Halorhodospira halophila SL1: one gene and its partner. Each later gene encodes a partner of the first gene's protein in a complex. Links are inferred from orthologs where the notes say so. Each region holds a gene or a part of one and is shown in the gene's direction. Other genes may lie near its edges.

Region 1 (15,308 bases):
CGAGTGGTGCGTCTACTGTGTCCAGCTTGAGGAGCGTACGCTTCCGGATGACCGGGTCCAGGCGGCCCTTGAAGGCGCCGAGAAGGTACGCATCGACGTCACCGACATGACCGATGCTGATCGGGAACTGATGGAGGCCTACGGCGTCTATCTGCCTCCCGCGATCCTGTTCTACAACGGCGAGGGCGAGGAGCAATCGGAGTACCGGGTGGCCGGCTTCAAGGACGCCGAGGCGTTTGCCGAGCGCACGCGCGAGGCCTTCGGTGGGTGACCGGGGGGTCTGGGACGTTGCGGTCCACGCCGGCCGGGGTAGCCGGCCGGCGTGGACGGTGGGCGTGGACAATCGGTCGCAGGCATCCCCGGCGAAACGGCCGGGATTGTGTCGGGATCACCGTAAAACTAGACAATCTTCCGGCGCTCAGTCAGAATCGCGGGCGGTGCGAGTCGGGTGAGCGCGTGTCATGCCCAAGCTGTTGTTACTCCACGGGCCCAATCTGAATCGACTGGGGACCCGCGAGCCGGAGCGCTACGGACGGCTGACGCTTCAGGACATCGAAACCCGCTTGCGGTCCATCTGCGACGCGGCCGGCGTGCAGTTGTGCAGCGCCCAGTCCAATCATGAGGGCGAGCTCATCGATCGGATCCACGCCGCGGCGGATGAAGGCGTCGAGTTCATCGTCATCAATCCCGCGGCCCTGACGCACACCAGTGTCGGTCTGCGCGACGCGCTGCTTGCCGTTGCGCTGCCGTTCATCGAGGTGCACTTGAGCAACGTCCACGCCCGCGAGGCGTTCCGGCAACACTCTTATCTGTCCGACATCGCCGAGGGGGTGATCACCGGCCTCGGCGCGGACGGCTATGACTTCGCGGCCCGTGCAGCCATCCGGCGCATGGGCGGTCAGGCCTGAACACAGGGTTTCGTCGATCTATGGATATTCGCAAGATCAAACGTCTTATCGAGCTGCTCGACGAGTCCGGCGTCCACGAGATTGAGATCGCCGAGGGCGAAGAGTCGGTCCGGATCACGCGCAATGCGCCCAACCCGCCACCGCAGCCGCAGCCGACCTACGCCGCTCCGGCGCCGGCCGCGGCTCCGCCGGCGGCTGCAGCCGGGGCGCCGGCCGCCGGCGCGGCCGACCCCGAGGAAGCCGGTGAGGACGAGCCGGAGGGCGAGCCGATCCGTTCGCCGATGGTTGGGACCTTCTACCGGGCCCCGTCGCCGACGGCCAAGCCGTTCGTCGAGGAGGGGCAGCGGATCAAGGCCGGTGATACGTTGTGCATCGTCGAAGCGATGAAGATGCTCAACCAGATCGAGGCCGACCGCGACGGGGTCATCACCGCCGTTCTGGTCGAGAATGGTCAGCCCGTCGAGTACGACCAGCCGCTGTTCCTGATCTCCGACTGAGTGAGCACCATGCAGAAGATCCTCATCGCCAACCGCGGCGAGATCGCGCTGCGCATCCTGCGCGCCTGTCGTGAGCTGGGTATCCGCAGTGTCGCCGTCCACTCCGCGGCCGATCGCGAGCTCAAGCACGTGCGTCTGGCCGACGAGTCGGTCTGCATCGGGCCGAACAACGTCCGCGACAGCTACCTCAACATCCCGGCGATCATCGCCGCCGCCGAGGTCACCGATTCCACTGCTATCCACCCCGGCTACGGCTTCCTCTCCGAGAACGCCGATTTCGCCGAGCGGGTCGAGCAGTCGGGCTTCGTGTTCATCGGACCGCGGGCGGAGAGCATCCGCACCATGGGCGACAAGGTCTCGGCGATCCGCGCCATGAAGGAGGCTGGCGTGCCGTGCGTGCCCGGCTCCAATGGCCCGGTCCCTGACGACGATCCCGATGAGACGCTGCGCATCGCCTCCGAGATCGGCTATCCGATCATGATCAAGGCAGCCTCGGGCGGCGGCGGCCGGGGCATGCGCGTGGTGCGCAGCGAGGCGGCGCTGCTCAATGCCGTGTCGTTGACCCGCGGCGAGGCCGAGAACGCCTTCGGCGACGGTACCGTCTACATGGAGAAGTACCTGGAGAAGCCGCGCCATATCGAGGTGCAGGTGCTCGCCGACCACCACGGCAACGCCATCCACCTCGGTGAGCGCGACTGCTCCATGCAGCGGCGGCATCAGAAGGTGGTCGAGGAGGCCCCGGCCCCGGGGATCACCGAGGCGCAGCGGCGCGACATCGGGGAACGCTGCGCCGAGGCGTGCCGGCAGATGGGCTATCGCGGCGCGGGCACCTTCGAGTTCCTGTACGAGAACGGCGAGTTCTACTTCATCGAGATGAACACCCGCATCCAGGTCGAGCACCCGGTCACCGAGATGGTCACCGGCTGCGATCTGGTTGCCGAGCAGATCCGCATCGCCTCGGGCGAGCCGCTGAGCTGGCGCCAGGAAGACATCCAGGTGCGGGGCCACGCGGTGGAGTGTCGGATCAACGCCGAGGATCCGAAGACGCTGATGCCCTGCCCGGGCACCATCGATCACTTCCACGCCCCGGGCGGCCCCGGGGTGCGGGTCGATTCCCACGTCTACACCGGCTACGCGGTGCCGCCGTATTTCGACTCCATGATCGGTAAGCTGATCACCCACGGTCCGAGCCGTGACAGCGCCCTGGCGCGGATGCGCACGGCGCTCTCCGAGATCGTGGTCAGCGGTATCGGTACCAATATCTCGCTGCAGCAGGAGATCATCGGGGATGCCGCGTTCCGCGCCGGCGGGACCGACATCCACTATCTGGAGAAGAAGCTCGCCCTCGATTGAGGCTTGCACCACGGTGCGGCGACGCCCTGTAATGGGGGCAGGCGGGCAAACCCGGTGGGGAGACGAGCATGATCAAGCGGATCGCGGCGGTGGCGGCCCTGGCCATGTGGGCGACAGCCCCGATGGCGCGGGAGCTGGACGTCAATCTTCACGACGACGCCGCCGAGGTGGGCCTTTATTTCCCCCCCACCGAGGATATGTACGTCGAGGATGCGGATCTGGGCGGGAGCCTCTTCTTCAATGACGACGGCGACGTCGCCCTCAGCGGCATCGTCCACGTCACCGGGCCGCCGGCCGAGGGGTTCAGCCCGCTGCAGTTCGGCGCCGGCGCCAAGGGGTATCTGATCTACGCCGACGAGCCCGAGCGCACCGTTGGCGCCCTGGCGCTGGGTGGCTCCGCGCGCATCAGCATTCCCGCCCAGGTGCCCCAGGCGCTGGTCTTCCGCGGTCATGTGGCGCCGAACATCACCGCCTTCGGGCGTGCCAAGCGGGTCTTCGAGGGCAACATCCGCTACGAACTCGACTTCACCCCGCGGGCCAGCGCCTACCTCGGGTTCCGCTACCTGCGCCTGCGCATGTCCGGGGGTAGCAATCAGACCCTGGACAACAACCTCCACCTCGGGGTGCGGGTGCGGTTCTAGGTCAGCTGAGCAGCAGCCGCAGGGCCACGACCAGCAGCACTGCGGCGAACAGCCGGCGCAGCTGCCGGGCGGGGACGCGGTGGGCCAGGCGCGCGGCCAGCGAAGAGGCCAGCAGGCTGGCGGCGACGACCCCGGCGAACGCCGGCCAGTAAATGTAGCCGGTGGCACCCGACGGCAGCTGCGGGTGCCCCCACCCCACCATCAAGTATCCCAGCGCACCGGTCAGGCCCAGCGGTAGCGCAGTGGCCGAAGACGTCCCCACAGCCCGGTGCATGGCTACGCCGCGCCAGACCAGGTAGGGGACCGTCACCGTGCCGCCGCTGACCCCCACCATGGCCGACAGCGTCCCGATGCCGCCGCCGACGCCGGCCAGGACGCCGGTGCCTCCGCCGCCGCCGCGCCGCGGCGGCTGCCAGCCGGAGAGCATGTACAGCGAGACCAGCAGCAGGAAGCTGCCGAACAGCCGCTGCAGGGCGGCCCCGTCCAGGTAGCCGGCCAGCACCGTGCCCAGCACCGCCCCGCCGACCATCCCGGCCGCGAGACGCAGGAACAGGGGCACATCCACGGCGCTGAGCTGGTAGTGGCTGCGCGCCGAGCCCAAGGAGGTCACCACGACGGTGGCCAGCGAGGTACCGATGGCCAGGTGGGTGGCCACCGCCGCGTCGAAGTCGAGCGCGGCGAAGACCAGCAGCAGGACCGGCACCACCACGATCCCGCCGCCGACGCCGAACAGCCCGGCCGTCGCGCCGGCCAGGCAGCCGGCGCCGAGATAGATCAGCAGTTCGAGCACGGGCTGAGTTTCGGCGGGATCCGGGCGCGGCGCAAGGGGTGGTGCGGCGTCGTTGAAAAGTTGCGCATAAAAGGCCACGGTATCGCTCCGTAACGATCGTATTTCGGTTCTTCAGGAGACCGTTCATGGAGGCGAAGACCGTCTGTGTCGTCGGCGGAACCGGTTTTGTTGGGATGCACGTGGCCAACCGGCTCGCCGACCGGGGATACCGGATACGGGCGCTGACCCGCCGTTCCCATCGTGGCCGCGACCTGCTGCTCTTTCCCGGGCTGCGCCTGTTCGAGGCCGATGTCCACGACGAGCGGGAGCTGGTGCGCCACTTCAGCGGCTGTCACGCCGTGATCAACCTGGCCGGTGCGCACACCGGGCGGGGCGGGCCGCGGGAGGACGCCTACCACGAGGTCCATGTCGATCTGCCGCGCCGCGTGCTGGCCGCTGCGCGCCGGGCAAGCGTGCCGCGCCTGGTCCACATGAGCGCCCTCGGCGCGCACCCCGATGCGGTCAGCCGGTTCCTGCGCACCAAGGGCGAGGGCGAGCAGTTGGTCCTGGCAGCCGATCCGGATGAGATCGGCGCCACCGTGCTGCAGCCTTCAGTGATCTTCGGTGCCGGTGACCGGTTCCTGAATCGCTTCGCCGGGCTGCTGCGCTTTGCCCCCGGGGTCTTCTTCCTGCCTACCCCGGATGCCCGCCTCCAGCCGGTCTTCGGTGGCGACGTGGCTCAGGCGGTGATCAACGCGACGGAAGACCCCCGGACGGCGGGGCAGACCTACCAGCTCTGCGGGCCGCAGATCTACACCCTGCGCGAGCTGGTGGAGTACGTGGCAGAACTGCGCGGCCTGCGCCGGCGGGTGGTCGGTCTCCCCGACAGCCTGTCGCAGCTCAGCGGCCGCCTGCTCGGGCTCGCTCCCGGGCGGCCTTACACCCTGGACGAGTACCGCTTCACCGCCACCCCTAACTGCTGTGCCGAGGATGGCCTGGCAGCGCTGGGGATCCGCGCCAACGCCCTGGAGGCGATCACCCCCGGGTACCTGGGTGCGGCCGGGCGGCAGGCGCAGTACCAGCAGGCCCGGCGCGAGGCCGGTCGCTAGGCCGTGGAACGCTACCGGGTCGGCGGCGCGGTGCGTGATCGCCTCCTCGGGCGGCCCGTGGATGAGGTCGACTGGGTGGTGGTCGGGGCGACGCCGGAGGCGATGGAGGCCGCCGGCTACCGGCCGGTGGGCAAGGATTTTCCGGTCTTCCTGCACCCGCAGACCGGCGAGGAGCACGCCCTGGCGCGCACCGAGCGCAAGACGGCGGTGGGCTATCACGGTTTCGAGTTCTACGCCGCGCCGGAGGTGACCCTGGAGCAGGACCTGGCCCGCCGGGACCTGACCATCAACGCCATGGCCGAGGATGCCGGGGGCCGCCTCATCGACCCGTTCGGCGGCCAGGTCGACCTGCAGGCTCGTCAGCTGCGCCACGTCACCGACGCCTTCGCCGAGGACCCGGTGCGCATTCTGCGCCTTGCGCGTTTTGCGGCCCGCTTCGCTGACGACGGCTTCGTCGTCGCCGACGAAACCATGGCCCTGTGCCAGCGCATGGTCGCCGCCGGCGAGGTCGATGCCCTGGTCCCGGAGCGGGTGTGGCAGGAGCTCGCCCGGGGGCTGATGGAGCCGACACCCCGTCGCATGATCGAGGTCCTGCGCCAGGCTGGTGCCCTGGCCCGTCTCCTCCCCGAGGTGGATGCCCTGTTCGGTGTGCCGCAGTCGCCGGCCCACCACCCTGAGGGCGATGCCGGCACTCATACCCTCATGGCCCTGGATGCCGCGGCGGCCGTCGACGCTTCGCTGGAGGCGCGCTTCGCCGTCCTGCTCCACGACGTGGGCAAGGCGCTCACCCCGGCGGAGGCGCTCCCCCGCCACCCCGGCCACGAGGAGGCCGGCGTTGACGGCGCCCGGCGGGTCAGCGAGCGGCTGAAGGCGCCGCGGGCGTGTCGGGATCTGGCCGTCCTGGTCACGCGCTGGCACATGCACGCCCACCGCGCGCTGGAGCTGCGCCCCGGCACGGTGGTGGAACTGTTCGAGGGCCTGGACCTGTTCCGGCGCCCGGAGCGCCTGGAGCCGTTCCTGCACGCCTGCCTCGCGGACGATCGTGGGCGCGGTGGCCGGGAGGCGAGCGACTGGCCGGCTGGCGACTTCCTGCGCGCCGCCTTCGAGGCGTGTCGCGGCGTTTCGGCCCGGTCCTTCGTCGAGCAGGGCCTGCGCGGTCCTGAGGTGGGCGAGGCGGTTCGTGAGGCGCGCTGCCGGGCCGTGGCCCAGGTGCCGCGCCCGGATGCCGGCGCCGCGCGGGACGGCGCCTAGGCGTGGCCCCTGGCTACAGCGTGGCGCGGCGGTCGGCCGGGGTGAAACCACCCAGGGGACCGTCGTAGTCGCGGCCCAGGGCCATCACCTTGAACCGCTCGCCCATGTCGCCGGGGTGGGTGATGCGCTGGATCTCGTTGCTGACGGCCATGTGGCCGGCGGCATCGGCGCCGGCTAGCTCCGCCTCGGTGCAGGCGGCCAGGCCGGCGCCCATGAGGAACGGTCCCTGGGGGGCGTAGCCGAGGACGTCCAGCCCGCACGCCAGGGCCGCGTCGGCCACGGCGGTAAAGTCCACGAAGGCGGTGATGTCCTGCAAACCGGGATAGAAGAAGGGATCGTCGTGGGCGCGGTGGCGGAAGTGGCAGAGCAGCGTGCCACGGTGGCGTTCGGCCAGGTAATATTCGCGGCGCGGGTAGCCGTAGTCGAGCCAGAGCATCACGCCCTGCGGGAGGGCTTCGGCCAGTCCGCGCAGGAACGGCGCGACCCGGGTGCAGACCTCGGAGACGTAGCCGTCGGGCAGGGGGGCGTCCAGACGCGCCTCGATGTCGGCCACGGCCTGTTGCAGCGCCGTGTCGGCGGCCAGCTCGGTCCAGGCGAAGCCGTCATCGGCGGCTACGACGCCGAGCTCGCGGACCCCGTCGCCCCGCTTGACGAAGCGGCGCACCGGCAGGGCGTCGAGGACCTCGTTGGCGATCCACACCGCCTGCGGGCTGTCCGCGGGCAGGGCCTCGAGCCACTCAACGCGGTCGAGCAGGTGGGGGACCCGGGCAGCCAGGGTCTGCTCCTGCTCCTGACGCAGGGCGGCGCTGACCTCCAGCATGCGCCAGCGCCGCGGCAGCCGGTCGAGGTGCTCGAGTTCGGCCAGTGCGGCGGCGGCCAGCCGGCCGGTGCCGGGGCCGAGCTCGATGACGTCGCCGCCGCCCAGGTGGCCGAGGATCTCGGCGGCCTGCCGGCCTAGGGTGCGCGAGAACAGCGAGCTGAGTTCCGGCGCGGTGGCGAAGTCGCCACCGACGCCAAAACGGGCGGCGCCGCCGCGGTAGTACCCGAGGCCGGGCTCATAGAGGGCCCGGTCCATATACGCCTCGAAGGTCAGCGCTCCGCCGGCCTCGTCGATGGCGCTGCGGATACGCTTGCTCAGGCGCTGACTGGCCTCGAGGGCCGCCGCGTCAAGATCCAGGGCAGGGTCGTGTCGGGTCATGGGCGAGAGTTTCAGGGGCAACGCGCCGCGTGACAAGGCGTATCGTCTGCCCGGCGTTTCCGGTATACGGTGGAGGGCGGCCGCGCCGCTCGGGGGAACCCAACACTTGCAACGCGTGACGGATCTACAGAGACTTGCGCCATGCTGGATGTCATCCTCGTCATCATCGGTTATCTCATCGGTTCCATCTCCTCGGCGATCGTCGTCTGCCGGGCGATGAACCTCGGCGACCCGCGCCAGGGCGGCTCGGGCAATCCCGGGGCGACCAACGTCCTGCGCCTGGCCGGCAAGGTCCCTGCCGGCATCACCCTGCTCGGCGACTGGCTCAAGGGCACCCTCCCGGTGCTGCTGGCCTGGCTCGCCACCGAGGACCCGGTGGTGGCCAGCGCCGCCGGTCTGGCAGCGTTCTTTGGCCACCTCTTTCCGGTCTACTTCCGGTTCCAGGGGGGGAAGGGCGTGGCCACCGGCCTGGGGGTGATCCTCGCCTGGTCCCCGCTGGCGCTGTTGGCCACGGTGGTCACCTGGCTGGCGGTGGCCGGCGCCTTCCGCTACTCCTCCCTGGCCGCCGTGGTGGCCTTTGCCATGGCCCCGATCTACATGCTCTGGCTGTCGGCCTCGCCGGTGCTCACCGCGGCCACGGCGATCCTCACGGCGGCCATCGTCTGGCGCCACCGCGAGAACATCGTCCGCCTCGCCGCCGGTGAGGAGAGCCGCATCGGTTCCTCGGGGTCATGAACGAGTGCCCGCCCGGTACCCGTCCATTCCGGGTCCGGCACGCCGCTGCGGAGCTGCGCCAGGGCGGCGTGGTGGCCTATCCCACCGAGGCGGTCTGGGGGCTGGGCTGCGATCCGCGCAACGCCGACGCCGTGGCGCGCCTGCTGGCGCTGAAGGGGCGACCGGAACGCCAGGGGCTGATCCTGATTGCCGCCGAGTCGCGACAACTCGCCCGGTACCTGGCACCGTTACCGGCGGAGTGGGCGGAGACGATCCAGGCCAGTTGGCCGGGGCCGATGACCTGGGTGCTCCCGGCGTCGACGCGGGCCCCGCGCTGGGTCAGTGGCGGGCGCGACACGCTGGCCGTGCGGGTGACCGCGCACCCGGTGGCAGCCGCCTTGTGCAGCGCCTTCGGGGGGGCGCTGGTCTCCACCAGTGCCAACCCCTCGGCCCGGCGGCCGGCTCGCAGCGTTGCGGAGGTGCGGCGCTACTTCGGCACGCGGATCGACGCGCTGGTACCCGGGCGCCTGGGCGGGCTGGAGCGGCCGACCCCGATCCGGGACGGACGCAGTGGGGCCTACCTGAGACGATGACGCGCCGCTTTCTGTATACGCCGCAATCCGGGGGTGCCCAGTGCGTGTACTAGGCATCGAGAGTTCCTGTGACGAGACCGCGGCCGCCGTCTACTGTGGTCGTGATGGCCTGTTGGCCCACGCGGTGCACAGTCAGGTGGCCGATCACGCCGCTTACGGCGGCGTGGTGCCGGAGCTGGCCTCACGGGATCACGTGCGCAAGCTGCCCGGTCTGGTCGGTGGGGTGTTGCGGGATGCCGGCCTGACGCCGGCAGATCTCGACGGCGTCGCCTGGACCCGCGGCCCAGGGCTCCCCGGGGCCTTGATGGTCGGGGCCGGGTTCGCGCGCACCTTCGCCTGGGCGCGGGGGCTGCCGGCGGTCGGGGTGCACCACATGGAGGGGCACCTGCTGGCGCCCCTGCTCGAGCCCGACCCGCCGGCCATGCCCCTGGTGGCCCTGCTGGTCTCCGGCGGGCATACGATGCTGGTGCAGGTGGCCGACTTCGGCCGCTACCGGGTCCTGGGGGAGTCGGTGGATGACGCCGCCGGCGAGGCCTTCGACAAGACGGCTCGGCTGCTGGGGCTGCCGTACCCGGGGGGGCCGGCCATCGCCCGCCTCGCCGTCGAGGGAACACCGGGGGCGGTGCGCCTGCCGCGGCCGATGACCGACCGGCCGGGGCTGGACTTCAGCTTCAGCGGCCTGAAGACGGCGGTCCTCCACGCCGTCGAGGCGGCGGGGAACGATCAGCAGGCCCGGGCGGACATCGCCCACGGATTCCAGGAGGCGGTGGTGGATACCCTGGTGATCAAGTGCCGGCGTGCCATCGAGCAGACGGGCGCGGGCCGGCTCGTGGTCTCCGGCGGGGTGGGCGCCAACGCCCGGTTGCGCGAACGCCTGGATGAGGTGGGGCGGGCGAGCGGCTTCACCGCCCACTACCCGCGCCTGGAGCTGTGTACCGACAACGCTGCGATGATCGCCTACGCCGGCCTGCGTCGGCTGGAGGCGGGCTACCGCGACGATCTCGACTTCAGCGTACGCCCCCGCTGGCCGTTGGCCGAGCTCAGCTAGTGGCCTTGCTGCGGCCGCGGCCACCCTTGGCCGCCCCGCCGCGGCGCCCCTTGCGCGCCGGCGCCTTGGCGATCAGGTCCTGGCACTCCTCATGGGTGAGCGAGTCCGGCTCCCGGTCCTTGGGCACCTTGGCGTTCTTCTCGCCGTTGGTGATGTACGGCCCGTAGCGTCCGCGCAGGATCTGAATGCCGTCGCCGAAGTCGTGGATGATCCGGTTGGCGTCGGCCTGTTTCTTCTCCCGCACCAGTTCGTGGGCCCGTTCCTTGGTGATGGTGTACGGGTCCTCGTCCTTGGGGATGGAGACGAACTTCTTGCCGTAGCGCACGTAGGGGCCAAAGCGCCCGATGCTGACCTGGACGTCTTCGCCCTCGTCGGTCTCGCCCATGTCCCGCGGCAGCTTGAACAGCTGCAGGGCCTCGTCGAGGGTGATGGTGTCGATGCTCTGTCCCGGGCGCAGGCCGGCAAAACGCGGCTTCTCGTCGTCGTCGCGGGAGCCGAGCTGGGCGAAGGGGCCGTAGCGACCGATGCGCACCGTCACCGGCTTGCCGGTCTTCGGGTCCGTGCCCAGTTCCCGCGCCTGGACCGCCTCCTGGCGCGAGACGTTCTTCTTCTCCTCAACCCGCTCCCGGAAGGGCTCCCAGAACGCTTCCAGGACCGGGACCCAGTCCTGCTCGCCGCGGGAGATGGCGTCTAGGTCGTCCTCGAGTCGGGCGGTGAAGTCGTAGTCCACGTACCGATCGAAGTGCTCGGTCAGGAACTTGTTGACTGTGCGCCCGATGTCGGTGGGGATGAAGCGTTTGCCGTCCATCTCCACATAGTTGCGGTTCTGCAGCGTGGAGATGATCGAGGCGTAGGTCGACGGCCGGCCGATGCCGTACTCCTCCAGGGCGCGGACCAGGCTCGCCTCGGTGTAGCGCGGCGGCGGCTCGGTGAAGTGCTGTTCGGCGCGGATGGCGTGCAGGTCCACCTGCTCGCCCTCCTCGAGTTCGGGCAGGAACTTCTCGCCGGAGTCGTCTTTGCCCTCGTCGTTGCCCTCGCGGTAGACGACCATGAAGCCCGGGTCGGCCACCGTGGAGCCGGTGGCCCGCAGCAGATGGCGGGCGTCGGCGTCGGCGGCCAGATCGACGGCCACCGTGTGGATGGTGGCGTGCTTCATCTGTGAGGCGACGGCGCGCTTCCAGATGAGATCGTAGAGCTTGCGCTGCTCCTCGTTGAGGTAGGCGCGGACATCGTCCGGGTGGCGCGACGCCGAGGTGGGCCGGATGGCCTCGTGGGCCTCCTGGGCGTTCTTCGAGCGGGTCTTGTAGACCTGGGCCTGGCCCGGGAGCTTGTCGGCGCCGTAGCGGTCGGTGATGGCCTGGCGCATCTCAGTGATCGCCTCGCCGGAGAGGTTCACCGAGTCGGTTCGCATGTAGGTGATCAGACCGACGGCACTGCCTTCGCCGACGTCGATGCCCTCGTAGAGCTGCTGGGCGATGCGCATGGTCCGGCTGGCGGTGAAGCCGAGCTTGCGCGAGGCCTCCTGCTGCAGGGTCGAGGTGATGAATGGCGCTGCCGGGTTGCGCCGGCGTTGCTTGCGCTCCACCGAGGCGACCCGCAGCGTGCCGATGACCTCGGTCTCGCCATCGCCGGTGGGGCCGATCCGGGCGGGGTCGGGTTGGGCACGCGCGGCCTCGCGCAGGGTGCGGTCGACCTCCTGGGCATGGGTCTCGTCGGTGATGGTGAACTGCCGGACCTTCTCGCCGTGGAGCTGCGAGAGCTTGGCCATGAAGGGCTGCTGCGCCTTGGCGGCATCGGCCTCGACGCTCCAGTACTCCTGGGGCTCGAACTGCTCGATCTCGGTCTCGCGCTCGCAGATCATCCGCAGCGCGGGGCTCTGCACCCGGCCCGCGGAGAGGCCGCTGGTGATCTTGCGCCAGAGCAGGGGCGAGAGGTTGAAGCCGACCAGGTAGTCGAGGGCGCGGCGCGCCTGCTGGGCGTTGACCAGCTCCTCGGAGATGTCCCGCGGGTTGTTCATCGCCTCCTGGATGGCGCCCTTGGTGATCTCGTGGAAGACCACCCGATAGACCGGTTTGTCGTCCAGGGTGCCCTTGTCGCGCAGCAGCTCCACCAGGTGCCAGGAGATGGCTTCACCCTCGCGGTCCGGGTCAGTGGCCAGGTAGAGGGCGTCGGCCTTGCGGGCCGCCTTGGCGATGGCATCGACGTGCTTCTGGTTCTTGTCGATGGGTGCGTACTTCATGGCGAAGCCGCTGGACGGATCCACCGCCCCCTCCTTGGGGACGAGGTCGCGGACATGGCCGTAGGAGGCCATGACCTCGTAATCGGAACCCAGGTATTTGTTGATCGTGCGCGCCTTGGCAGGCGACTCGACGATGACGAGGCTTTTACCCATGAAGAGCCGTTCGCGTATGTAGGGGCGGGAGGTCGGGTGGCGTCCGGAGGGCGGCGCCGGGCCGTAAAACCGGCCGCCGCGCCGGGGCGCGGCGGCCACCCGTCGTCAGTGGACGAGGTGCGTCGGGACGTCGAACATGAGGTTCTCCATCCAGTTGTACGCCTCTTCCTCGCCGGGGCGGTTGAACAGGACCATCAGGATGACCCACTTGACCGTGTCGAGGTCCACCTCGTGGTCGTCCAGCGCCAGGATGCGGTCGAGCACCAGCTCACGGCTCTCGGCCGTGAGGATCCCCACCTGCTCCAGGTAGAGGATAAACCCGCGGGTCTCGGTGTCCAGGCGTGCCAGCTCGGGCTCGCCGAACAGCCGGATGGACGACTTGCCCGACGGTGCAGCCGGCAGCACCCGGGAGTCCGCGAGGGCATCGAGCCACTCGAAGGCCTTGCGGATCTCCATCGCGCTGAACCCGGCCTCGTGGAGTTCGCTCTCGAGCGAGTCCCGATCGCCGGGTTCCTCGTCGTTGTAAAGGTAGTTCTCGAACAGGTACATCAGCACTTCGAAAACGTTCTGCTTCATCATCAGCCCTCTGGCCCGCGCCGCTGGTACCGGCCCCCGGGTACCGCAGTCAACAGGCCCTTCAGCTCCATGGTTAGCAGAATGGATGAAAGCCTATCGAGCGTCAATCCAGACCGCTGCTGGAGGGTGTCGAGGGTGAGCGGATCGTGGCCGAGGGCTTCGAGGATACGCGCCTCGTCCGGATCCGCGGCTGGACTGGTCGACTCCGAGGGGGCGTTGACGGGCGCTTCACAGACCGTCCCCGGGAACTCTTTCAGGATATCGTCGATCGATTCTAACAGCTTGGCGCCGTCGCGCAGAAGTGCGTGGCACCCGCGGGCCAGGGGGTCGTGGATCGACCCGGGTACGGCGAAGACCTCGCGGCCCTGCTCGGCAGCGAGCCGGGCGGTGATCAGCGAGCCGCTGTGGCGACCGGCCTGGATGACCACGACCCCCAGCGACAGACCGCTGACGATGCGGTTGCGCCGTGGGAAGTGGGCGGCCAGGGGGCCGCTGCCCGGGGGCAGCTCACCGAGCACCGCCCCGGAGGCGGTGATCTCGGCGTGCAGGCGCTGGTGCCGGGCGGGGTAGACCTGGTCCGGCTCGGTGCCGACAACGGCCAGCGTGGTGCCGCCGGCCTCCAGCGCGCCACGGTGGGCGGCCGCATCGATGCCGGTTGCCAGACCGCTGGTGGTGGCGATGCCGGCGCGTGCCAGGCCGCCTGCCAGGTTGCGGGCCAGATCCCGGCCGCTGGCGGTGGCGTGGCGGCTGCCGACAATGGCTACCTGCGGCCGGTGTAGGGTGGTCGGATCGCCGGTCACGAACAGCAGCGGCGGCGGGTCGGGGATCTCGGCCAGGCGGCGCGGATACCCGGGTTGCGCCAGGCGCAGCAGGTGCCGCGGCCCGGGGCCATCCAGCCAGTCGGCATCGGTCCGGGCGGCATTCCAGTCCGGGGCGAGGATTCCGCTCTCGGTGGCGGCGCTGAGGCCGAGGCTGCGCAGGGCGCTGCGCCCGGCCCGGAAGACCGCCGCCGGCCCGCCAAAGGCCGCCATCAGCCGGGACCAGGTGCGTGGCCCCACGCCCGGCACCCGTGCCAGGGCCAGGGCGTAGAGGGTGTCGTCGTCCATGTCGTGCTCACCGTCCTTGGTGAAGGAACCGATACCGTGCCGGGCGGTGAGGGCCGGGCGCAAGGGTGTGCCGTTGGAGCGGGGGCGGTCTGGATGCTCTGTATAAGCATTCCAGATTATGGCTGCCCTCGGCTGCGCGGTGCGTTACAATCGACCCGTCATTTAACAACAGGCACAGCATCGGTCATGGCCCTCCTCGATATCCTTGTCTATCCCGATCCCCGCCTCCGTGAGCGGGCCGAGCCCGTCGCCGAGGTGGACGACGCCGTCCGCCGCCTGGTGGACGACATGCTTGAGACCATGTACGAGGCCCGCGGCATCGGTCTGGCCGCCACGCAGGTGGGCGACCGCCGGCGGGTGGCGGTGATCGATGTGTCCGAGGAGCGTGACGAGCCGCTGGTGCTGATCAATCCGGAGATCCTCGAGGCCACCGGCGAGGCCAGCGGCGAGGAAGGCTGCCTGTCCATCCCGGGCTACTACGACGATGTGGCACGGGCCACCCGGGTGCGCTACCGCGCGCTGGACCGCGACGCCCAGCCCATCGAGGGCGAGGCCGAGGGGACGCTGGCCGTCTGCCTGCAGCACGAGATCGACCATCTGGACGGTCGACTGTTCATCGACTACCTCTCCGAGCTCAAGCGCAAGCGGGTGCGCAAGCGCATGGAGAAACGCGAGCGGCTCAGCGCGGCGGGCTGATGGCGGCACGGATCGTCTTTGCCGGAACCCCGGATTTTGCGGTGCCCGGCCTCGATGCCCTGGTCGAGGCCGGGGTGAGGCCCGTGGCGGTCTTCACCCAGCCCGACCGGCCCGCCGGGCGAGGGCGGAGGCTGACCCCGCCGCCGGTCAAGCGGGCCGCCGAGCGCCACGGGCTGGGCGTTCACCAGCCCGAGCGCCTGGGGGCCGAAGAGGCGGAGCAGATCCGCGCGCTGGCGCCCGATCTGATGGTGGTGGTGGCCTACGGCCAGATCCTGCGGCGCAATGTGCTGGACGTACCGCGCTTTGGCTGCGTGAATGTCCACGCCTCGCTGCTGCCGCGCTGGCGGGGCGCGGCGCCGATCCAGCGCGCCCTGCTGGCCGGGGACGAGCAGACCGGTGTAACCCTCATGCAGATGGACGAGGGACTGGATACCGGGCCCATGCTTGCCCGCAAGGC
Region 2 (15,185 bases), 660 kb from region 1 along the record:
CTTCTGGTGGTGTTTGCCGGCGGCACGGGGGCCGGGAAATCGACGCTGGCCAACACCCTGGCGGGGTCTGCGGTCGCCGCGACCAGCGCGCGCCGCCCCACCACCTCGGTGCCTACGGTCATCGGCCGAGCGGCGGACCTGGATACAGTCCTGCGCCGTGGGGTATTGGCGGCCGAGGCCGAGCGCGCCGCCCTGCGTACGGCCCCTCTGGAGACGGTACCGGAGGGGGTGGTGGTGGTGGATGCGCCGGATGTGGACAGCGTCGAGACCGCCAATCGTGCCGCCACCGAGCGTCTGCTGGAGGTGGCCGATGTCTGGGTCTGGCTGGCGACCGCCCGCACCTACGCCGACGAGGCGGGTATGGCCTATCTGCGCCAGGCGGCCCAGCTGGACGTCTCGACGCTGGTCGTGCTCACCCAGGCGACCGAGGCCGAGGCGCGGGAGATCCTCCCCGACCTGGCCGAGAAGCTGGATGCGGCCGGCCATCGGGCAGTCGAGACGACGCACCTGCCCACGGCGCCGGTCTCTGACGAGCGCCTGCCCGATTCGGCAGCGGCGCCGGTGCTCGAGCGGATCCGTGCCCTGGCGCCGGCGGACCAGCGTGCTGCCCACCGGCGCCGAACGGTGCTCGGCGCAGTGCGTTACCTGCCGGCAGAGGTCGATGCCCTGCTCGAGGCCGTCGAGGCGGAGCGGACCGCGGCCCGCAGGCTGGCTGCCGTCATCGATGAAGGCTACACCGATGTCCCCGAGCGCTTGCTGACCCAGCTCCAGGAGGGCGAGCCCCTGCGCCGTGAGGTGCTCCGCCGCTGGACCGAGCTGGTCGGGAGTGGCTGGCTGCAGCGTCAGCTGCACGCCGCGGTGGGGCAGCTCTCGCCGCGGCGCTGGCTGGGATGGCTGCCGCTCCCTCGCGGTGGTCGGCAGGTCGAGCAGGAGGCCAAGGAGGAGGCGCGGGCTGGCATCGCCGAGATGCTGCACGCCGTCCTCGACCAGGCCGCCGCCGGCGTAGAGAGTGCGTGGCAGCAGGATCCGGTCGGGCGGGGGATCTTCGCCCGCTATCCGCGGCCGCGGTCAACCGCGGCCATTGCGCGCCGTGCCGACGCCGAGGCGCTGGTGGCGGCCTGGGAGCAGCAGGTTGCCGAACACGTCGCTACCATCGGGCGGGCCAAGCTCAGTTGGGCACGCCGTGCGACCACGGGGATCAACGCCACCTTCACCAGCGCCGTGCTGGTCCTCTTCACCCTCAGTGGCGGGTTGAGCACCGGCGAGCTGGCGCTGACCGCTGCCGGTTCCACCACCACCCATACAGTCCTCTCGCGGATCCTCGGTGAGCGCAATGTCCATCAGCTCATCACCGATATCCGCGCGGATCTCCACGCCCGGGTGGCCGCCCTGGCGGAGTCCGAGGCGCAGGCCTACCACCGGTTATTGACGGCGGCGGCCCCGTCCCCGGAGGCGGTGAGCGCCGTGCAGGCTCGTCGGGATGCGCTGGAGGCCCTGGTCTGATGCGCTGGGCGGGAGCAAGTGCCGAGGCGCCGACGCGTGCGCCGAGCGCCGCCGGCGACACCGGCCTGGACGCCCTGCAGACGCTCCAGACGCTCGGTGTCGGCCGTCTGTCGCCGGCGCTGATCGAGGAGATGGCGCAGCTCCAGCGCCGTGCCCGTGAACGCCTGGCCCAGTCGCGGGAGCACGTCGTTATCGCCGTGGCCGGAGGGACCGGTAGCGGCAAATCTTCGCTGGTCAATGCCCTGGTCGGCGAAGAGGTCTCCGCCCCCGGGGTGCGCCGGCCGACCACGGACCATGCGGTGGCGGTCACCGTGGGCGAGGAGGACGGGGCCGCCGGGCTGCTCGACTGGCTGCAGGTCTTCGAACGGCGCAGCGTACCGGCCAGCGGTGGGCGCGGTGGTCTGGCCGGGGCGGTGATCCTGGATCTGCCCGATATCGACTCGGTGGTGCAGGCCCACTGGGAGGTGGCCGAGCGACTGATCGAGCGCTGCGATCTGCTGCTGTGGGTCGTCGATCCGGTCAAGTACGCCCACGCCCTGGCCCATGAGGGGTATTTTGCCCGCCTGGCCCACCACACCGAGGTGTTGATGGTGGCGCTGAACCACGCCGATCGCCTGGATCCAGGCGACCGAGAGAGCTGTCTCGACCACCTTCGGGAGTTGCTGGGCCGGCAGGGGCTGCAGGCGGTGGAGTTGCTGGCCACCGACGCGGTCGAAGGGGAGGGGGTCTCTGCACTCGCCCAGCGGATCGCGGACCGGGTGCGCGAGCGCCGCGCCCCGCTGGAGCGGGTCCGTGCTGACGTGGCCGAACTGGTGGTCCGCGCCGCCGCCTGCCTTCCCGAACCCGGCAGCCTGGAGCTTGACGGTGAGCGCCTGGTGACCGCCCAGCGCCAGGCGGTGAACGAGACCGAGCTGCTGACCGGTGCTGCGGGGGCCTATCGCCAGATTGGTGCGCGGGCTCTGGGCTCGCCGTTGAAACGGATGGCCATCGGGCTGTTCTCCGGGGCGCGCAAGCGCTCTGCCGCTATGGCCGGTACCAGCTCGACCCTGCCGCGCCCGGTGGTGGCGGAGCCCGTGTTGCGTGATGGCCTGCTGCAGGCGGTCGAACCGGCTGCGGCGCGGATGCCCGAGCCGGCTGCCGAGCGGTTGCGGGACCTGGCGGCGGCAGCGGCGGCGCCGCACGCCGGCGAACTCCGCGGGCGTCTAGGGGAACTGGCCTGGTCGCCGCGTCCGCGCTTTTGGTGGCGGAGCCTGGGTACGCTCCGCGGGGCGGGCGAGGCGGCCGCGGTGATCGGGGCGCTCTGGCTGGCTGTGCGCGGAGTGGTGGAGTGGCTGGCCCTGCCGGCTGTGCCCGCACCGGCAGCGGTGGGCGACATCAGCTGGCCTTTCGCCCTGCTCGCAGGAGGGAGTATCGGCAGTCTGCTGCTGGGTTGGGTGGGGCGCTCCCTGCTCGGGCCGGGGGCCCGGCGCCACGAGCGCCAGCTGGCGCGGCAGGTCATCGAGGCGGTTGCCGGGGCGGGCGGTACTGCACTGGCCGGTGTGCGCGAGGAGCTGGCGCAGTGCCAGCGCCTGAGCAGCCGGGCCCGAAGCGCCGCCACGGAGGTGGCGGCGGCGGGGCTACGGCAAGAAGGGGGTGCGGGTCAGTCGAGGAGCGGGTAGGTGCCGTTCTCGTCGTGGACTTCCCGGCCGGTCAGCGGCGGATTGAAGACGCACATCAGGCGCAATTCTTCCTCGGCACGCAGGTAGTGCTTCTCGTGGCCGTCCAGGCCGTAGAGCATGCCCGGCTCGATGGTGTACGTCTCGCCGCCGATGACCTCGATCTCGCCCTTGCCGGAGATGCAGTAGACCGATTCGAGGTGGTTGGCGTACCAGATGAACATGTCGGTGCCGGCCTTGATGATGGTCTCATGGAACGAGAACCCCATCCCGTCTTCCTTGAGGATGATCCGGCGGCTGATGAATTCATCGGTCTCGACCTCGCGGTCGGAGCCGATGATGTCCTTCATGTGGCGGACGATCATGATGTACCTCGCTTGGGTAGTGGGTCGGGCAGCTGGGTGCCCGGGGCGTCAGGTGTCTCGGTGATAGCGGGTGATGCCACGGGCGGCGGCCGGTGCCGCCGCCCGTGACGTGGGGCGCGGATTAGGCCAGGCCGCGGCGCTGCATCGCCTCGCCGAGGGCGCGTTCGATGATCGCCAGGCCCTCCTCGAGGTCCTGATCCTCGATGATCAGTGGCGGCAGGAGCTTGAGAACATCGTCCTCGGGGCCGGAGGTCTCGATGATCAGTCCGTGCTCGAAGGCAATCTCCGAGATGGTGCCGGCCAGCTCCTTGTCGTGGGCGAAGCGGATGCCGCGCATCATGCCGCGGCCGCGGTGTTCGCCGCCGGCGCGGGGGTACTTGTCGATCAGCTCTTGCAACGCCTCGTAGATCCGGCGGGCCTTGCGCTCGGTCTCCCGCTGCAGGGTGTCGTCGCTCCAGTACAGTTCCAGCGCGCGCTTGGCCGTCACGAAGGCCAGGTTGTGGCCGCGGAAGGTTCCGTTGTGTTCGCCCGGCTCCCAGATGTCGTGCTCCGGCTTGACCAGGGTCAGTGACATCGGCAGCCCGTACCCGCTGATCGACTTGGAGACGGTTACGATATCCGGGGTGATGCCGGCTTCCTCGAAGCTGAAGTACGGGCCCGTGCGGCCGTTACCGGTCTGGATGTCGTCGACGATCAGCAGCAGGTCGTGTTTGCGGCACAGCTCCTCGAGGCCCTGGAGCCAATGCATGCTGCATGCGGCCAGCCCCCCCTCACCCTGGACGGTCTCGGTGATGATCGCCGCCGGGTGGTCGACGCCGCTGCCCTTGTCGGCCAGCAGCTTGTCCATGTAATCCAGCGTATCCACGTCCTGCCCGAAGTAGCCGCAGTACGGCATGCTCTCGCTGTAGGTGAGTGGGAAGCCGGCGCCCTTGCGCTTGAAGGCGTTGCCGGTGACCGCCAGCGAGCCGACGGTCATCCCGTGGAACGCGTTAGTGAAGGAGACCATGCGCTGACGGCCGGTGACCTTGCGGGCGATTTTCAGGGCCGCCTCGACGGCGTTGGTGCCCGTTGGCCCTGGGAACTGCACCCGGTAGTGCAGGCCGCGCGGCTCGAGGATGAGTCGATGGAAGGTCTCCAGGAATTCGGCACGGGCCACCGAAGCCATGTCCAGGCTGTGGACGATGCGATCGTCCTGCAGATATTCGAGGAGCGGTTTTTTCAGCTCGGGGTTGTTGTGCCCGTAGTTGAGCACACTCGCCCCGGCGAAGAAGTCCAGATAGCTGTTGCCGTCCGTGTCGTAGACCCGCACGCCGCTGGCTCGGTCGAACGGCTTGGGGAAGGTGCGGATGTAGGAGCGCACGACCGACTCGTGCTGCTCGATGGTCTGCATTACATCAAGGGTCATGGCGTCATTGCCTCGGTTGTGAATTGCAATCGATTGGGCGGCCAGTGGCGGCGGGCACCGCTGGCTTAGCGAATGGGGGCGATCCGGTAGTGCTCTTCGGACTCATGTCCCGGAGGGAAGTGGTCGTCGCGGAAGTACTCGCTGACCTGGACCTCCGCCCCGCGCTCCCGGGCGATGGCCTGGAACAGGCCTTGGGAGGCTGCATTGGAGGGCGAGATCGTGGTCTCGAGCACTTGGGCATCCCGGGCGCCGGGGGTTTCGAGGAAGGCGCGCACGAGGCATTTGCCCAGCCCGCGGCCCTGGGCGTCGGGGTGGATGCCGATCTGCCAGAGGAAGATCGATTCCGGCCTTTTCGGCAAGCGCAGCCCGGTGGTGAAACCGAGCAGCGCACCCTCTTCTTCGGCGACCACGCAGGTATCCGAGAACTCCGTGCACAGGAGTAGGTAGAGGTAGCAGGAGTTGACGTCCAGGACGCCGGTGCGCTCGACCAGCTGATGGATTGTGGCGCCGTCTTCCCGCGTGGGCGGACGAAAGACGATGGATGGTTCCTCGGACAACGAGCTGCGCTCTTGTTCGCAAGATTCACACTAATTACAGCAGCCGCCCCGGGGGCGGTCAAGCGAGGGTAGACGCTGCGCCCCGGTTGTCACCGGGTCGTCGCTGGCGCGGATCGGCGGTATAGTGCGCCGGCCGCAAGGCTCGCAGAGGTGATCAGTGCCCCAGCCCCGCGCAGCGGGGGTGGTGCAGGAGGGATGGGATGACGCAGACCGTGATCGTGGCCCTGGAGACGGCCACCGAGGGGTGCTCGGTGGCCGTCTATTGTGACGGCGATGTCTTCCATCACTGTGAAGAGGCGCCGCGGCGGCACACCGCGCGGTTGCTGCCGATGCTCGAGGCGGTGATGGCGGAGGCCGGAGTCTGTGGCGAGCAGGTCTCGGCGCTGGCCTTCGGTCAGGGGCCCGGGGCTTTCGCCGGTGTGCGCCTAGCGGCCTCGGCAGCCCAAGGGTTGTGCACCGCGTGGGGGGTGCCGGCCTTGCCGGTCTCGACGCTGGCTGCCCTGGCGGCCGGCGGGCGTCGCCGCCATGGGGGCGGGTACGTGCTGGCGGCCCTGGACGCCCGGATGGGGCAGGTTTACTGGGGGCGTTACCGTGCCGCCGGGGATGCGGGTGTCGTGCTCGCCGAGGGGGTCGAGGCCGCCGATGCGCCGCAAGCCGTGCATGGCGGTGGTGCTGACTGGCTCGGGGTCGGGCGCGGCTTTGCGGCCTATGCCGAACAGCTGCCGGCCACCGGCGCCGGATGCGATCCCGATGCCTTGCCCGAGGCGCGCGACCTGCTGCCGATGGCCCTGGCCGACTGGCGAGCCGGCCGCACCTGCCACGCTGAGGCCATCCGTCCGGTCTACCTGCGTGAGGGTATTTAGCGGCCCCGTCCGCCGGGTTGTTCGTCTCGCACGAGGCAGTCCACGAAGCCGTCGGCCAACCGCTCCAGGAGCTGGAAGTAGGCGTCGGGGCCGGGTTCAAGGCCCGCGCCCAAGGGGTCGAGTTCGCCGGCTCGGGCATCCAGGCCTCGCACCAGGGCGCGGGCGATGGCCGGCTCGAACTGCGGTTCGCTGAAGACACAGACCGTATCCAGCTCGCGGATCTGCCCCCGTAGCTCGTTCAAGTGGCGCGCCCCTGGGGGCTGTTCGGGGTTGACCGTGACCGCGCCGACGGCTTTGAGGCCGAAACGCTGCTCGAAGTACTGGTAAGCGTCGTGGAACACCACGTAGGGGAGCCCGCGGACGGGCTCCAGGCGCTCGTCCAGATCGGCCTCGAGCGCCGCCAGGCGTTGCTTCTGTGCTTCGGCATTCTCGCGGTAGGTGTCCGCGTGCCTGGGATCGAGTGCGGCCAGCCGTTCGGCCACCGCGGCGGTGATGATTTGTGCGTTCTGCGGATCGAGCCACAGGTGGTAGTCCCGGCGGTGGGCATCGTCGTCGCCGTGCCGGTGCCCGTCCTCGCCCCAGGTGTCCCCGTCGCGGCCACCGAGGAGCTCGATGCCCTCGATATCGGCGGCAGCCAGTACCGTATCCGGATCGCCGCGGGCATCCAGGGCGCGCTCCAGGAAGGCCTCCATGTGCGGGGAGATGTGGACAACCAGGTCGGCGTTGCGAACGGCCCGGGCCTCGGAGGGCCGCATGGCGTAGGTGTGCGGAGAGTCGCCGGCCGAGAGGAGGAGGTCCGGCTCGCTGACCCCCTCGGTGACCCCGGCGACCAGGCTGTGCAGGGGCTTGATCGAGGCCACCACCTGCGGCGGCGCCGCGACGGCGGGGCCGCACGCCAATAGGGTCAGGGCGGTGAGGAGTGCGGGAAGCGCTCGCATGGGTCGAATCCCCGGGACTTTTCACGGCATCGTTATGTTATACAATACCAAAATGCGCAACAACGGCGAGCACCCCATGGCCCGCTTACACCGCTCGCTGGTAACCGGATTCCCCAGCGAAGACCACGACCACGACGTCTGCCGCGAGACGGTCCTGGCGACCGCCGAGGTCATTTGTCGCCGTCGCGGCATGCGCTTTACGCGGCTGCGCCGCCGGGTGTTGGAGCTGATCTGGGATGAGCACCGTCCGGTCAAGGCGTACGAGTTGCTGGATCGTCTGCGCGGCGAGCGGGCCGGCGCGGCGCCGCCCACCGTCTACCGCACCCTCGATTTCCTGTTGCAGGAAGGGCTGATCCATCGTGTGGAATCCCTGAACGCCTATGTCGGTTGCGGCAAACCCGGGCACGTACACCCGGTTCAGCTGTTGGTCTGTCGCTCCTGTGCGGCGGTGGCCGAACTTGCCGACGATGATGTGGCGCGTTTGCTCCAGCACAAGGCCGGGCAGATGGGGTTCCAGACCGATTCCGCAGTGGTGGAGCTTGAAGGTGTATGTCCCCAGTGCAGCCGTTAGCTGGTAGGCAGGCCGCTGACGATCCGCTGATCCGTCTCCAGGAGGTGGCCGTGACCTTCGGCGGGCGATCCATACTCCAGGATGTCCGCCTGGAGGTGGTGCCCGGCCGGATCACCACCCTGGTCGGCAACAATGGCGCCGGCAAGACCACCCTGCTGCGGGTGGTGGTTGGGCTCACGCATACGGCTGCCGGGCGGGTCTGGCGGGCCCCGCAGGTGCGCATCGGCTACGTTCCGCAGCACTTCTCGGTGGACGCCAACCTGCCCATTACGGCACGGCGGTTCATGGCGCTGTCCGGGCGTGCCAACGCGGCGCGTTGGCAAGAGGTGGTGGCCGATACCGGGGTGGAGGAGCTCCTCGATCAGCCCCTACAGGGACTGTCCGGGGGCGAGATGCGCCGGATCCTGCTCGCCCGGGCGCTGCTTCAGCACCCGTCGGTGCTGGCCCTGGACGAGCCGGCTGCCGGCCTGGATGGGCGTAGCCAGGGCGCGCTGTATCGGCTGATCGGTACGCTGCGCCAGCGTTACGGCTGCGCGGTGGTGATCATCTCCCACGACCTGAACCTGGTCATGGCGGCCAGCGACGAGGTGCTCTGCCTGGAGCACGGCCGGATCGCCTGCCGTGGCGCGCCGGCGTCGGTGATCGAGCATCCTGAGTACCAGAAGCTCTTCGGTTCACACCTGGGGCCGGACACCGGGGTGTTTCCCCACGATCACCACGACCATTCGGGCCCTGCCCTGGCAGGAGGTGGCCGTGGATGAGTTTATCCTCACGGCGCTGGCTGCCGGACTGGGGCTGGCCCTGGTGGCCGGGCCGCTGGGCAGCTTCGTGGTCTGGCGGCGCATGGCCTACTTCGGCGAGACCCTGGCGCACTCTGCGCTGCTGGGCGTGGCCCTGGGGTTCCTCTTCGGTATCAACCTGAATCTTGGCATCCTGATGGTCTGCGTCGTGGTGGCCGTTCTGTTGGTGGTCCTGCGTCAGTACCAGCGGCTGGCCAGCGATACGGTCCTCGGTATCCTGGCGCACAGCTCGCTGTCCTTAGGGCTGGTGGCCATCGCCTTCATGGAGGGGCTGCGTGTCGACCTGATGGGCTACCTCTTCGGCGATATCCTGGCGGTGACGCCCACCGACCTCTACTGGATTTACGGCGGTGGGGTCCTGGTGCTGGGGACGCTGATCGGGATCTGGCGCCCGCTGCTGAGTCTCACCCTGCACGAGGAGATGGCCCGGGTGGAGGGGGTCCGCGTGCTGCCGGTTCAGCTCGCCTTCATGGCGCTGGTGGCGGCCACCATTGCCCTGGCCATGCAGATCGTCGGCATCCTGCTGGTGATCTCCATGCTGATCATCCCTGCCGCCGCGGCGCGGGCCTTCGCCCGGACCCCGGAGCAGATGGCGGTGATCGCCGCCTTGATCGGTGCGCTGGCGGTGGTCGGCGGGCTGGCCGGTTCGTTCCGCTGGGATCTGCCCACCGGCCCGGCCATCGTGGTGACGGCCACGGCCATCTTCGCGGTAGTGACCAGTGCGCGGGGGGTGGTGGCGGCGCGTTTTTAGGCCGTCATGGCCCGTAGAGGGTTTGTGGGTCGACCTGAGGCGGTTCGCTGACCACCACCCGGTTACCTTGCAGCACGTTGTAGAAGCAGCTCCTTCGGCCGGTGTGGCAGGCCGGGCCCTGCTGATCCACCCGCAGCAGAAGGGTGTCGCCGTCGCAGTCGAGGCGCAGCTCGTGCAGATGCTGGACCTGCCCCGAAGACTCTCCCTTGCGCCAGAGTGTGCCCCGCGAGCGGGAGTAGTAACAGACCCGGCCTGTCTGTAGGGTCTCCTCCAGGGCCTGGCGGTTCATCCAGGCCAGCATCAGCACCTCGTTGCTGTCGTGCTGCTGTGCGATGGCGGGTAGCAGGCCGTCGCTGTTAAAGGGCAGGGTGTCGAGCACCGCCGACCAGTCTAGTCCGTCGCCCGGGCGAGCTGTTTCATTCTGTTCGATCATAGGGGAGAGGATACAGGCTGGAGCCGGGCGGCTGAAGCCGGCAAGCTGGGCAGGTCGAGCAACAGAAGGAGTGCGCAGCCGTGACGGATCGGATCCCTGACCTGGAGGCCCACCGGGCCCTGGCCGAGGCACTCCAGGCCCCGGAGTGCTACCCGTGGCCGGTGGACACTGTCGAGTGTATCGAGACCCACATCTCCACGGTGCTGCTCGCCGGGGCGTACGTGGTCAAGCTCAAGAAACCGCTGGACCTCGGCTTCCTGGACTTCTCCAGCCTGGAGCGGCGACGCTACTTCTGCGACGAAGAGGTTCGCCTCAACGGCCGCTTGGCTCCGCAGATCTACCTGCGCCGAGTGGCAATCGCCGGTCCGGCGACGGAGCCGCGCATCGACGGCGAAGGGGACGTGCTGGAGTACGCGGTGCTCATGCGCCGCTTCCCCGAGAATGAGCTCATGAGCCGTCTGCTGCGCGAGGGGCGTCTGCCCCATGGAGCCGTCGAGCGCCTGGCTGAGACTGTGGCGCGGTTCCATGCCGGGCTGCCGGCCGCCGGGGAGGATAGTGAATACGGGTCGCCGGAGGCCGTGGCCGATCCCATGCGTGACAACTTCCGCGCCCTGGAGACCCAGTCCGCGGCCGCCTCGATGCGCGGCGAACTGCGTGCCCTGGAGCGCTGGACCGAGGCACAGCTGCAGCGGCTGGAGCCGCTGATCCGCCGGCGACGCGCCGAGGGCGCGGTGCGTGAATGCCACGGGGACCTGCACTTGGGCAATGTCGCCTGGCATGAGGACGACCTGATCATCTTTGATGGCATCGAGTTCAATCCGGCACTGCGCTGGATCGACACGGCCAGCGAGGTCGCCTTCACCGTTATGGATCTGGATTTTGAAGGGGCCCGTCGGCTTCGCCACTGCTTCCTGGACCGCTACCTGGAGCAGAGTGGCGACTACCAGGCGCTGCCGCTGCTGCCCCTGTACGCCGTGTATCGGGCCCTGGTGCGGGCCAAGATCAACGGCCACGAGGTCGAACAGGGGGGTGGCAGTGCAGCCCAGGAGGCGCTCTGCGACCACGTCCAACTGGCCAAGAGCTATACGGTGGCGCAGGTGCCGGAGTTGGTCATTACCTACGGGTTATCGGGATCCGGCAAGAGCGTACGCGCCCGCCGACTGGTCGAGGAGCGCGGGTTTATCCGGCTGCGATCGGATGTCGAGCGCAAGCGGCTGTTCGGTTTGGAGCCCCGCGCGCGCTCGGACTCGACCCTGGATAGCGGGCTCTATTCGCCGGAGGCAACGTGGCGGACTTACGAACGACTGCAGGAGCAGGCCGAGGGCGCCCTGGAAGCCGGCTTTTCGGTGGTGGTGGATGCCGCCTTCCTCAAGGCCGAGCGACGCCGGCCGTTCCTGGAGCTGGCTGCGCGCACCGGATGTCGATTTCGGATCCTGCATGTTCGGGCCGACGAACAGACCCTGCGGGAACGCCTGCGCAAGCGGCTGGCCGAGGGGCGCGATCCCTCCGAGGCCGATGAGACGGTGCTCGATGCTCAGCTGCGTACAGCGCAACCGCCGTCCGGCGAGGAAGCGGCTTTCGTCGAAACCGTCGACGCGGACGGGTAAGATAGCCGGCCTTGCCTTGTGCCGGATCGAGGAGAGCTATGTCAGGAGTCCCCAGCCAACCCGGTGAGCCGGTGACCGATGTCGCGCAGCTGGCAGAGCATCTTGAGCGCGGTTCCCGGCCCCCGGAGCAGTGGCGGATCGGCACCGAACATGAGAAGTTCGTCCACCATCTGGAAGACTTCAGCCCGGTGCCGTACGCGGGGGAGCGCGGCATCGGCGCCTTCCTCGAAGGGCTGGTGCGCTTCGGCTGGCAGCCGGTGCACGAGGATGGACGGGTGATCGCCCTCAAGCGCGAGGGCGGTGCCTCGGTCAGCCTTGAGCCCGGCGGACAGGTGGAGCTCTCCGGGGCGCAGCTCGAGACCCTGCACGAGGCCTGTGTGGAGGTCCGGGAGCATCTGCAGCAGGTGGACACCGTGGCCCGCGAGCTGCAGATCGGGTTCTCAGGGTTCGGTTTTCACCCGGTTTGGCGGCGCGAGCAGATCCCCTGGATGCCCAAGGCGCGTTACGGCGTGATGGGCCGCTACATGCCCAAGGTGGGTCACCTGGGGCTGGATATGATGCTGCGCACCTGCACGGTACAGGTGAATCTGGACTTCTCCAGTGAGGCGGACATGGTCCGCAAGTTCCGGGTCGGCCTGGCCCTGCAGCCGATCGCCACTGCGCTGTTTGCCAACTCGCCGTTCACCAATGGCCAGCCCAACGGCTATCTCAGCTACCGCAGCCGGGTGTGGGAAGACACCGACCCCGATCGCTGCGGCATGCTCGACTTCGTCTTCGAGTCCGGTATGGGGTTCGAGCGCTATGTGGACTACGTGCTCGATGTACCCATGTATTTCGTCTATCGCGATGGCCAGTACATCGACTGCGCCGGCGAGTCGTTCCGCGATTTCATGGCGGGGCGACTGCCGCAGTTGCCGGGAGAGCGGCCGACACTCAGTGACTGGGACGACCATCTGACGACGCTCTTCCCCGAGGTGCGGCTCAAGCAGTTTCTGGAGATGCGCGGGGCGGACGGTGGCCCGTGGCGGGGGTTGTGCGCGCTGCCGGCACTGTGGACGGGGCTGCTCTACGATGACGCGGCCCTGGCTGCGGCCGAGGCGTTGATTCGTGACTGGAGTGTTGAGGAGATGCGCGCCCTGCGCCACGAGGTCCCGCGAACGGCGCTGCACACCCCGTTCCGCGAGACGACTGTGGGGGCATTGGCCCGGGAGGTGCTCACCATCGCCAGCGACGGACTGCGCAACCGCCAGCGTCTGGATCAGCGGGGGCGGGATGAGCGCCGCCACCTGGAGCGGCTCTGGGAGATCGTCGATGCAGGGCGGACCCCCGCCGAGGACCTGCTGAGTGCCTACCACGGGCGCTGGGGCGGATCGCTGGATCCGATCTTCACGGAGTACGCCTACTAGCAGGCTGCTGAAAACCCTTTTCAGCAGCCTGCTTTCACCGCTGACGCGGTGGACCAGGATGAAGCTTTTCCTGGCAAGCCTGGAAAAGCAGTGAGTTCGGTCTTTTTAAAACAAGCGGAACCTGCGGGTTCCGCTTCTACCAGGGTGATGAAAAGACTTTTTCATCACCCTGGTAGATGGGATCAGGGAGAGTGTCCATGGGCACGGACCCGAAGGCGACGGTCGAGCGTTATCTGCAGGCCCTCGAGGACCGGGATTACGAGGCCGCGCGCGCCTGCCTCGCCGGGCAGGGGTTTCGCTACGAGAGTCCCATCGCCAGCTACACTCGGGCCGAAGACCTGCTGGATCACGCCATGGTCGGCGGGTCGATTGTCCAGCAGCGGCAGGTGGTCAAGTGCTTTGTAGACGGTCCCGATGTCTGCCACTTCCTGCGCTACTGCATCCAACTCTCCGACAAGCAACAGATCGACCTGGCCCACTGGGCGCAGGTCGAGCAAGGGCGCATCCTACGCATCGTGGCCATCTTCGACGCCTACGCCTACTGGTCGATGTTCGAGGATTTGGAGCCCCAGGGGAAGCCGTGCAAATCGATTTAGCTGCCGCTCCGGCGGACCCAGGCGTCTACGATGAACGCAAACGCCGCTTGGTCGAGACCTTCACCAAACTCTACCTGCGCGGATCCTGGCGCCCCCTGGAACGACTGATCCGCCGTCTGCACGCCGCCGATGCAGCCGCCGTGCTGGTCGAGCTGCCGGTGCCGCAGGTGGTGGATACGCTCCAGGCGGTGAGCGATCTGCGCCACGCTGCGCAGATCGTCAACAAGATGCCGCTGGCGATACGGCACCAGATCGTTGAGGCGCTACCGCACAAGGACCTGGCCGAGTTGCTGGAAAACTTCCGGCCGGACGACCTGACCGACCTGATCCAGGCTCTGCCCGATGAGCAGCGCGACCATCCGCTGTCCGCCCTGGATGCGGAAAGTCGCAGCGAGCTCGATACCCTGCTGGCCCACGATCCGGGCAGCGCCGGCGGCATCATGACTACGGAGTTTTTCTCGTTGCCCGAGGCGTGCACGGTGCAGGAGGCGATCGAGGCCCTGCGCGGTTACGCCGACGCGGAGATGGTCTTCTACCTGTTCCTGACCGGAGAGGAGGGGCGGCTGACCGGCGTCATCTCGCTGCGTCAACTCCTGCTCGCGCCGAGCGATGCTCAAGTGGCAGATGTGATGAGCGGCCGGGTGATCCGCGTACGCACCGACACCGAGGAGGAGCAGGTCTCCCGGCTCTTCGACAAGTATCGCCTACTGGCTTTGCCCGTGGTCGACGACAACGACGTGCTGGTCGGCATCATCACCGTTGACGACATCATCGATGTGATCGGCGAATCGACCACCGAGGACATGCTGCGCATGGCCGGTACTCGCCAGTCGGAGATGCTGACCGATTCGGTGTTCCGCATTGCCGGCGTGCGGCTGCCGTGGTTGTTCGCCGCCTTCCTCGGTGGGCTCGGTGCCACCGCAGTCATCGGGCAGTACGAGGAGGTGCTTGCCCAGGTTATCATCCTCAGTGCCTTCGTCCCGATTATCATCGGCATGGCGGGCAATGTCGGGGTGCAGTCGGCCACCGTGACGGTGCGCGGTTTGGCTACCGGGGCGATCAACCCCCGCGATACCTTGGTTATGGTCTTCAAGGAGCTACGGGTGGGTCTGCTGCTGGGCGCCTTCTACGGCGTGATCCTGGCTGCCTACGGCTTCTGGGTGTATGACAGCCTTCAACTCGGACAGGTCGTCGGCCTCACCATCCTGACCAATATGACCGGTGCCGCGCTGCTGGCGGTCTCGCTGCCCATGCTATTCGTCCGGTTGAAGGCCGATCCCGCCGTGGCTACGGGCCCCTTCGTGACCACGGCGATCGACGTACTCGGGGTGCTGAACTACTTCGCCATCGCTTCCCTGATCTACGGCCTGTAGGGGCGGCCGCGCCGGTATGACGCGGGTACTAGCTTTGGGCCCCCGCGCCGTAGGAGACTAAGGGATCATGCTCAGGCTCCAAGATGAGCGCCGTTCGGGTCGTGCCGATGTCGGGTCGCAGTCTCTATACCCTGATGTACGTGGTGGCGACCGCCATCTGCGTCGGGATCAGCGTCTACCTCTCTTACTACGGCTACTATAGCCACTTGCAGGAACTGGCCATCTTCTTCGCCATCCTGTTGGGCATCTTCCTGTTCGGGACCGACATGCTGCTGCGCCGCTTTCGGCTCGAGGGGCGCAGTCCGCTCAAGCCTCTGGCGTTCTTTGTCATCGTTGCCTTTTTCAGTGGCGCGAGTAACTAC

The links.
Region 2: the proteins of tsaD (region 1) and tsaB are in contact, whole or in part, in a solved structure (PDB 4WQ4), measured with the Escherichia coli proteins. The link is inferred for Halorhodospira halophila SL1 from one-to-one orthologs.

What each region holds. Positions count from the first base shown.
Region 1 is NC_008789.1:2,548,310-2,563,617, reverse strand. The notes cover bases 8,122-11,077. They hold tsaD (tRNA (adenosine(37)-N6)-threonylcarbamoyltransferase complex transferase subunit TsaD), read left to right. Parts: upstream 8,122-9,073; coding sequence 9,074-10,081; downstream 10,082-11,077. Other genes in these bases: HHAL_RS11745 (DNA topoisomerase I), read right to left, coding at 10,074-11,077; tsaC (L-threonylcarbamoyladenylate synthase type 1 TsaC), read left to right, coding at 8,458-9,033; plsY (glycerol-3-phosphate 1-O-acyltransferase PlsY), read left to right, coding at 8,122-8,461. Outside these bases: protein-disulfide reductase DsbD, read left to right, coding at 1-271; aroQ (type II 3-dehydroquinate dehydratase), read left to right, coding at 462-908; accB (acetyl-CoA carboxylase biotin carboxyl carrier protein), read left to right, coding at 929-1,405; accC (acetyl-CoA carboxylase biotin carboxylase subunit), read left to right, coding at 1,415-2,758; HHAL_RS11785 (YfaZ family outer membrane protein), read left to right, coding at 2,827-3,399; HHAL_RS11780 (sulfite exporter TauE/SafE family protein), read right to left, coding at 3,401-4,267; HHAL_RS11775 (complex I NDUFA9 subunit family protein), read left to right, coding at 4,315-5,277; HHAL_RS11770 (multifunctional CCA addition/repair protein), read left to right, coding at 5,281-6,528; HHAL_RS11765 (class I SAM-dependent methyltransferase), read right to left, coding at 6,542-7,726; more of plsY, read left to right, coding at 7,868-8,121; more of HHAL_RS11745, read right to left, coding at 11,078-12,473; HHAL_RS11740 (Smg family protein), read right to left, coding at 12,579-13,049; DNA-processing protein DprA, read right to left, coding at 13,052-14,218; def (peptide deformylase), read left to right, coding at 14,342-14,851; fmt (methionyl-tRNA formyltransferase), read left to right, coding at 14,851-15,308.
Region 2 is NC_008789.1:1,888,390-1,903,574, reverse strand. The notes cover bases 4,684-7,516. They hold tsaB (tRNA (adenosine(37)-N6)-threonylcarbamoyltransferase complex dimerization subunit type 1 TsaB), read left to right. Parts: upstream 4,684-5,685; coding sequence 5,686-6,348; downstream 6,349-7,516. Other genes in these bases: HHAL_RS08710 (Fur family transcriptional regulator), read left to right, coding at 7,363-7,516; HHAL_RS08715 (zinc ABC transporter substrate-binding protein), read right to left, coding at 6,345-7,286; ectA (diaminobutyrate acetyltransferase), read right to left, coding at 4,994-5,485; ectB (diaminobutyrate--2-oxoglutarate transaminase), read right to left, coding at 4,684-4,928. Also shown: HHAL_RS08745 (P-loop NTPase family protein), read left to right, coding at 1-1,503; HHAL_RS08740 (GTPase family protein), read left to right, coding at 1,503-3,161; HHAL_RS08735 (ectoine synthase), read right to left, coding at 3,143-3,523; more of ectB, read right to left, coding at 3,645-4,683; more of HHAL_RS08710, read left to right, coding at 7,517-7,857; HHAL_RS08705 (ATP-binding cassette domain-containing protein), read left to right, coding at 7,836-8,618; HHAL_RS08700 (metal ABC transporter permease), read left to right, coding at 8,611-9,408; hisI (phosphoribosyl-AMP cyclohydrolase), read right to left, coding at 9,413-9,841; HHAL_RS08690 (bifunctional aminoglycoside phosphotransferase/ATP-binding protein), read left to right, coding at 9,922-11,448; HHAL_RS08685 (glutamate--cysteine ligase), read left to right, coding at 11,487-12,854; HHAL_RS08680 (nuclear transport factor 2 family protein), read left to right, coding at 13,052-13,450; mgtE (magnesium transporter), read left to right, coding at 13,435-14,823; HHAL_RS08670 (hypothetical protein), read left to right, coding at 14,907-15,185. UniProt on the Escherichia coli protein: Required for the formation of a threonylcarbamoyl group on adenosine at position 37 (t(6)A37) in tRNAs that read codons beginning with adenine.